DNA from 2 places in the Halomonas sp. 113 genome. Region 1 is predicted to be linked to the other one. Evidence: predicted binding sites of a transcription regulator. Region 1 holds the regulator's gene; the other holds the start of a gene.

What was found. The regulator PhoB, encoded in region 1, activates phosphate uptake and scavenging genes when phosphate is short. The targets are predictions, from matches to a motif close to TGTCATANNNNTGTCANA.
Positions count from the first base shown of each region.
Region 2: a site for PhoB is predicted at 1,165-1,182, ahead of YERSI8AC_RS23455 (esterase-like activity of phytase family protein). Genes of this name have one in related genera too.

Region 1 covers NZ_LR881453.1:5,249,769-5,253,769, forward strand. The annotation lists gene YERSI8AC_RS24405 (hypothetical protein) at 1-95, opposite strand, end outside; gene phoR (phosphate regulon sensor histidine kinase PhoR) at 408-1,694, opposite strand; gene phoB (phosphate regulon transcriptional regulator PhoB) at 1,697-2,386, opposite strand; gene ubiA (4-hydroxybenzoate octaprenyltransferase) at 2,512-3,402, opposite strand; gene YERSI8AC_RS24425 (chorismate--pyruvate lyase family protein) at 3,438-4,001, opposite strand, start outside.
Region 2 covers NZ_LR881453.1:5,046,930-5,050,930, forward strand. The annotation lists partial or broken gene YERSI8AC_RS23440 (ATP-binding protein) at 1-36, shown strand, start outside; gene YERSI8AC_RS23445 (HigA family addiction module antitoxin) at 78-338, shown strand; gene YERSI8AC_RS23450 (NADPH-dependent FMN reductase) at 451-1,029, opposite strand; gene YERSI8AC_RS23455 (esterase-like activity of phytase family protein) at 1,249-2,559, shown strand; gene YERSI8AC_RS23460 (DsbA family oxidoreductase) at 2,637-3,272, opposite strand; gene wrbA (NAD(P)H:quinone oxidoreductase) at 3,288-3,899, opposite strand.

The DNA of each region.
Region 1 (4,001 bases):
TTTTTATCGGTTTGTGCAAAAGCTAATGGGCTTGCCATCAGACCAAAAGATACACCTAAAATGCCAGCTTTCTTGAGAAAATCCTTGGACGTCATATCCTACCTCCGGATCGCTGTTTAGTACTGCTTAATGAAGAAAGAAAGGCTTACTGAGAAGCCAGCAATTCCTGCGGTCATCTTCCTTCAATCTGTACTCTGCAGAAGGCATGCCAAAAAACTGAAGAATATAAATAAAAACAACAAAATCATATTCTTACTTAAAAATAAGTTATGCCAAAAAGGCATCAACTGAGTCACGACACAACGCTTTGAGCTGTGTAAAAATGGCACATGGGTAAAGCTTTACCAACCTTGCATGCCAATATTGCACATTGTTACAAATATTATGCGATGGGATGACTTGCTAAATTAAACAAGACGCGAGGGGGGGAAGGCGCAGCGAAACAACGCACCCTTGCCGGGAAGGGACTCAATTTGTAGTTGCGCATCGTGGCGCAACAGCACGTGCTTAACGATCGCCAAGCCTAAACCTGTGCCGCCAGTCGCAGTGCTGCGCCCCTTATCAACACGGTAAAAGCGTTCAGTTAGTCGGGGAATATGAACGGGATCAATCCCTTCACCGTTATCTTCCACATCGATATAGCCGCCACCAGTAGCGCTAGCTTTCCAACGCAGGGTGATTTGGCTGCCAGCAGGCGTGTAGCGAACCGCATTAAAGGCAAGGTTAGAGACGGCGCTGCGAATCTCCTGTTCACTGCCTAACAGTCGGGCATCGCTCTCAAGGGCGACGGTAATGGTATGACGTTGATGCGATAGGGCCAGCGCATCATCACAAACGCTTTGCAGTAAAGGCTCGAGTGACAGTGGATGATGATCTTGGCCGCCCTGGTCAATTTCCAAACGCGAGAGCAGCAATAAATCGTTGACCAGATTCTGCATCCGCTGGGTCTGTTCCTGCATTTGCTGAATACTACGTCCCAAGCGCGGCGGAAGCTGGTCGGAGATATCACTGTAGGTTTCCAAATAGCCGGAGAGAACGGTCAGCGGCGTACGTAACTCATGGGAAACGTTGGCGACAAAGTCGCGCCGCATCTGCTCAAGACGATGCAAGCGGGTGATATCGCGAGCCATCACTAAGCGTTCGTCGTCACCGTAGAGGGTAATTTGATACTGCAGGATTCGCCGTTCATCAATCGGTGAGGTGAGCGTTAACGGCTCACTGTAGTTACGCGAATTAAAATAGCTGATAAAGCCTGGGTCGCGCAGCAGGTTGGTAATGTGTTGACCACGATCATGGGCGGTTTGTAGCCCCAGCATGGCGGTGGCGGCGCTGTTCCACCACTCCAAATCACCGTGGCGATCAAGCATGACCACGCTATCACGCATTGCTTCAGACGACTCTTGAATACGTGCCAAAGTAGCCCGCAGACGGCTTTGGGTGATGCGCTGACTTTTTTGATAGCGGTATAAACGATCGAATAGCTCGCCCCACATCCCGCGAGCGGCAGGCGGTTCATCGTTAGGGTGGAGGGTGAGCCACAAATAGAGTTCGCGTAACTGTCGTAAGTGGTAAAACAGGCATCCCGCAAGCCCTGCTGCGAGCCCCAGCCCAGCCGAGCCCAACAGCCAGCCCAAGCAAGTGCCCAGCGTGGCCAGCCACGCTATTCGCCACAGCTCACGACTCCATAAACGCACATTTACACCCGTGCAGAGAAACGGTAACCGGTACCCCGAACCGTTTGGATCAGGTTTTGATGCACGTCACCCAGCGCTTTACGCAAGCGGCGGATATGCACATCGACCGTGCGCTCTTCAACGTAAACATTGCCGCCCCACACTTGGTCAAGCAGCTGGCTACGTGTGTAAGCGCGCTCTTGGTGAGTCATAAAAAACTGCAGCAAACGGTACTCGGTGGGGCCCATTTCCAGCGCTTTGCCGTGGGCACTTACCCGGTGGCTCACCGGATCAAGCAGCAGGCCGTTAATCTCAATCGGGTCTTCAACGCCACGTGGCGTCGCACGGCGCAGCACCGCTTTTAGCCGTGCCACCAATTCCCGGGGTGAAAAGGGCTTGGTGATATAGTCATCGGCACCGGCTTCAAGCCCTTGAATTTTATTATCCTCTTCGCCTTTCGCGGTGAGCATAATAATCGGGATTTCAGCGGTGGTTTCTTCACGCTTTAGGCGTCTCGCCAGCTCAATACCGCTAGTGCCGGGCATCATCCAGTCCAGCAGCAGTAAATCGGGTTGGTGGTCGACCACCATGGCATGGGCATCCTGGGCGTTATCCGCTTCGAGCACGCGATAGTCAGCCATTTCCAGCGCTACCGCGATCATCTCGCGAATCGACGCCTCATCATCGACAATCAGAACGGTCTTGGCGGTCATACCAGAGCCTCACGGTGTTCAAAGAAACTAGTTCAAAGAAAAACAGTTCAAAGATAAACAGATCAATGACATGTCAGTGACGATAACACCATGACTTGATGACAATTACATGACAATCGCCTCGATCAGCCAGCCGCAGGCCACCAACTTAGCGCGATACCGGCAAAAATCAGCAGTCCCGACCAGTGATTATTGAGAAACGCCTGGAAGCAGGCATCCCGCTCCTGGTCGCGAATTAAGCGCTGCTGATGCAGAAAAGTCGCTGCCATTGCCGCTAGCCCTAACCAGAAGAAACCACCTAAACCAACCCACCAGCCTACCCAAGCCAGCAACCCCAGGGTGGCTAGCTGGAGTAAGCCGATAATCAAACGATCCGCATTTCCAAACAGCACGGCCGTCGATTTAATGCCAATTTTTAAATCGTCGTCGCGATCGACCATGGCGTACTGGGTATCGTAGGCCACTGTCCAGCACACATTAGCGCAGAATAGCAGCCATGCTTCCAGCGGCACGTGGCCGAGCACGGCGCCAAAAGCCATCGGAATTGCCCAGGAAAAAGCCGCGCCCAGCACCACCTGAGGAAAGTGGGTATAGCGCTTCATAAACGGATAAATAATCGCCAGCAGCACCCCGCCCAGCGAGAGCAGCACCGTAAACCAGTTGGTCAGTAATACCAGAATAAACGCAGCGGCCACCAGGGCGATAAACAGCAGTTGAGCTTCGGTTTCGCTGATACGGCCCGTCGCTAGCGGACGTTGTTTTGTGCGTTTCACATGCCCATCGAAGTGGCGATCCGCATAGTCATTGACCACGCAGCCCGCAGCGCGCATCACATAAACGCCGGCCACAAAAATCAGCAGCACATTTCGCCCTGGTACACCTTCCGCAGCCACCCATAATGCCCACAGCGTCGGCCACATCAAAAGCCATGTGCCTATCGGCCGATTCAAGCGCATCAGCTGTAAAAAATCTGCCACGCGAGCCCATCCCTTCGGCCGCAACAGTGAACGATCCATGCTTACCTCACGAAGAATAAGATGCAGGCGCTAGCCTAGCGCGAAGGCAGGCCAAGATCATCCGCCATCGCCGTCAAAAAATACTCTTGCACTAATAATGACAGACTGCCGTGCTTACAGCCGTGATAAAAAACAGAGCGCCTTCCCCAGGCACAGCCTTCCTGTATGCCGTTGACGCTAGCAAACTGGGGGGAATGCGTCGTTACTTCCAATGGCCCACGCACTAAACCCGGCTGGCGAAATAGCCAACTACCTAGCGAGCGCTCGCCCAAGCACTCTAGCCGTTGGCCCTTTACCTGTGAGAGCGGGGCGACCGAGCGCGCCACCACCCATGGCGTTCCATCTAAGCACAGCGCCACTTCCCGCAGCCAGGCGTAACGCTTGGCACCAATGCCCAGCGCCTGAGCCTCATCCTGGCGCGGCCAACCAACCCCCTGGCGCAGCAGTCGTACTCGAAACGGCTTCTCGCCACCTGCGACCATTAAGCGGGCGGTTAACGAGTCGGTGGAGGCAACCCACTGCCACCAGGAAGCACTCATCGCCGGGCGCGCCGCATCAATCGGGCGCCAGCGGGAAAATAGAGGAGTTTGCCGAAAAGC
Region 2 (4,001 bases), 200 kb from region 1:
TACCGACAGCTGGATCGGATGCTGAAAGGTGCTTAGCATTGAATTAGACACGATCACTCATAACGGGAGGTGACAAAATGGCAAAACTTCCTAATATCCATCCCGGTGAAATTTTGTACGAAGATTTCATGCAGCCAATGGCGCTGAGTAAAAATGCGCTGGCTAAGCAGATGGGCGTCCCAGCGACCCGCATTGGTGAAATCACCTTGGGTCGCCGAGCGATTACGGCAGATACTGACTTACGTCTAGCAAAGATCTTCGGCACAAGCGAAGGTTACTGGCTTCGTTTGCAGAATGCCTACGACCTAGAAGAAGCCCGCCGTCACCAAGTGGCATGAACAATTCTCTCATTTAACGACTCGAGCAACCGTACCTACATTGAAGTCATCGGCTACCGCCAGCTGGATCGGATGCTAAAGGGGGCGTAAGCCCCCGAAAGCCACTGGGCGGTTAGTGCGTGGCGGCCAGTGAGTCCACTAGGCGCTGACACAGCGCATCCAGCTTCTGCCCCGTGGTTTCATCGTGTAACGCGCCACTATCATTGAAAGCGCTGCCCGCTTTCGCCAGCGACAATGGCTGTGGCAGCACGACCAACCCCAGATTGGCTAACAGTTGCTGACCAAGCGGTAGCGCACGGATGCCACCTAGCCCACCTGGGGAAGCCGCCACCAGCGCTGCCCACTTACCGGCAAATAACTTGAGCCCCGGCGTATCCTGATAGGGACGTGATAGCCAGTCCAGTGTGTTTTTCAGCAGCGGCGTGATAAAGCCGTTGTACTCCGGCGAAGCGATCATCACCGCTTGGTGATCCGCCAGAATCTCACGCAGCTTCAGCACATTCTCCGGCACGCCCCGGGCTTCAATATCTTCATCAAACAGTGGGCAGGGATAATCTTTTAAATCGATAAAGGTTGCTTCCCCGCCAAGCGCCTCAATACGCTTGGCGGCCAGCTTGGCTAGCTGCTTGTTCAGTGACGCTTCTCGGGCACTGCCAGCAAAGACCAGTACCTTTTTGACCGATGATCCCATTGCCATTTCCTCTTTGAATAATGTATTTGAAAGCCACACCATTTATTAATATTTACGCCTGTTGAGCAAGACGTATTTTACGACTCAGGGCCAGACTCGACGTGAAACCCTGCTGCCATTAAAACGTCTGCACTTTGTCATTCAACTATCACTATTACGGATGAAAATTAGCAAAAGCTGCACCTGCCCTAATTTTTCCTCCGAAATGGTGAAATAGTGATGACAAAGCCGTTACTAGCGACTGCTCTACTCGCCTTTGCGTTTACCAGTGCGGCACACGCCCAGCAGAGTTTTCCCGCCACATTGTCCGGCCATGCCCAGCTACCCGGCAGCACCTTTGTGGCAGCTCCTTCCGGTGCCGCTGAGCACTATAACGTCTCAGGCCGTTTTACTGGCCAAGAGGGCCGCGTTGAGCAGTTGTATACGAACATGCAAGCCACCGGCTTAGCGCTACCCTTCCCCAGCCAGCCCCTGCAGGGTTTTTCTGGCATTCGCTCGCTTGGCGATAACCGTTTCCTGGTATTGACCGATAACGGCTTTGGCTCCAAGGCGAACTCCTCCGACGTCATTCTGATGTTTAACATCATAAAGACCGACTGGGACACTGGGCGTGTCATCATCGAGGAAACCGTTCAACTCTCGGATCCAAACCGCAAGGTGCCCTTCCCGATTATGAATGAAGCCACTCCTGGTCGTTTTTTAACCGGGGCTGATTTCGATATTGAATCGATACAGCCGGTGGGCGATAGCTACTGGATTGGCGATGAGTTTGGCCCGTGGATTATCCAGGTGGATAATCAGGGCGAAGTTCTGCAAGTGCTGGCCACCAATCCTGGTGGGACGCTGATGCGCTCCCCCGACAATGCCTTTGCCCTCCCCCCGAACCCTGGCGCGCCTCTCGCTGATGATGTGAGGGTGTTTCGCTCCGGTGGTTATGAGGGCATGGCGCTCTCCGAAGACCAAACAACCCTCTACCCCTTACTGGAAAAGCCCATCTGGGATAGCAACGCCAACGCCCCGGAAACGATTGATGGCACCCCCGTATTAAGAATGTTCGAGCTCAACACTAAAACCGGCGAATGGGGCGACACAACCCGCTACTACCCCTTGGAATCAGCGGATCACGCCATCGGCGATTTCAACCTCATTGGCGGAACTCGCGGCTTGATCATCGAGCGTGATAGCCGCCAGGGCGACCCGCGAGAAGAGTGGGCAGACAACCCTGCCGAGTTCAAACGCATCTATCTCGTCGATCTCGAACGTACGGACGAGCAGGGTGTGCTTGAGAAAATCGCCTATATCGACTTGATGGACATCCAGGATCCAGAGGGCCTTGCACCGCGCGGCACGATCAACGGCACCTTTAACTTTCCCTTTGTGACCATTGAGAACGTGGATCGTGTCGATGAGAGCACCATCGTGGTCGCCAATGACAACAACTACCCTTTCTCGATTGGCCGCCAGCAAGGCCGCGCCGATGATAATGAGCTAATACTGCTCGATGTAGAGGACTTCCTGAACGCCCAGTAATGTGAGCAAGCGTGGGGCCGGGGCGCTCAATTATGACCCTAGCCTCACGTTAAAACGTCAGCAATCTCTCGACAAATTCAGCCAATATGCTGGCGGACTTCCTGTAACTGGAGACGCAGGCTTTCTATCGGTTGCGCACCATTAATCAGCCATCTGTCTTCAACAATCAATGTCGGCACCGACTGCACTCCCAACTTGGACGCGAGGTGGTGATCCTTTTCCACCGCCTGCTGAGTTGTTTCCGAGAGCACGTCTAGATCATAACGAACCATGTCGAGCCCGATTTCTTCAGCCAGTGATCGCAGCACCTGGCTATCACCGATATTGCGGCTCTCCGTCAGGTGCGCGTACTGAACACGATCAAACATACGCCAGTGCCCTTGTTGACCTGCCTGCATTTCAGCCGCCTTACACGCCAGCGCGCCAGGCATCCCGTGAGGATACTCGAAGGTTTGGGCACGCATACCATCAATGTTGATACGCGGGGTATCCTCTGCGGCAACGCATTTTTCCCAATGACCGAGAATTGTTTCTTTGGCATCACCCATAGAGCCGAAGGCTTCTAGCATGGCTTCTCTACTTGCTTGAAGCGTAAAGCACTGGTGATGCACATCCAGGTTCAACTGCTTGGCAAGCGAGTGCAGCCGGGGAGAGAGAAGGTAACACCAACCGCAAACAACATCGTGCACAAACACCACCTTTAATGGATGCATGTCTCACCTCCCCCTCTAATCGTTGTGTGAACTGAGCGAACGCGCAATGGATGCCACGTGCTGACCCTGAAATTCAGCAATGCGCAGCTCTACCGCCGACGGCTGCCGCGAGCCATCTGTCGCCGCCAAGGTTGATGCGCCATAGGGTGTGCCTCCGCTGATCTCGTCCATCGTCGTAAGGTCGGGACAAGAATAAGGTACCCCCACGATGACCATGCCGTGGTGTAACAAGGTGGTATGGAAGGACAATAGGGTGCTCTCTTGACCTCCATGCTGACTCGCGGTGGAAGTGAATGCTGCACCAACTTTGCCGATAAGCGCCCCCTTAGCCCAGAGTCCACCGGTTTGATCTAAGAAATTGCGCATCTGGGAGGCCATATTGCCAAAGCGAGTGGGCGTGCCGAAAATAATGGCATCGTAATCAGCCAGTTCACTCGGCTCGGCGATAGGCGCAGACTGATCCAATTTAGCCCCCGCCTTGAGGGCGACCTCTTCTGGCATCAGTTCTGGCACGCGCTTGATGGTCACTTCAGTGCCAGGGATGCTGGCCGCGCCTTTCGCTACAGCGTCAGCCATCGTCTCGATATGGCCATAGGTTGAATAATAAAGGACTAGTACCCGGGTCATCGTGATTCTCCATGCGTTGCTATTCGAATACGTTCTGAGTAGGCGATCTCGTCGACGCCATGAATCCCAGGATAAGCTTTGTTTAAATAGAGATAATCAGTA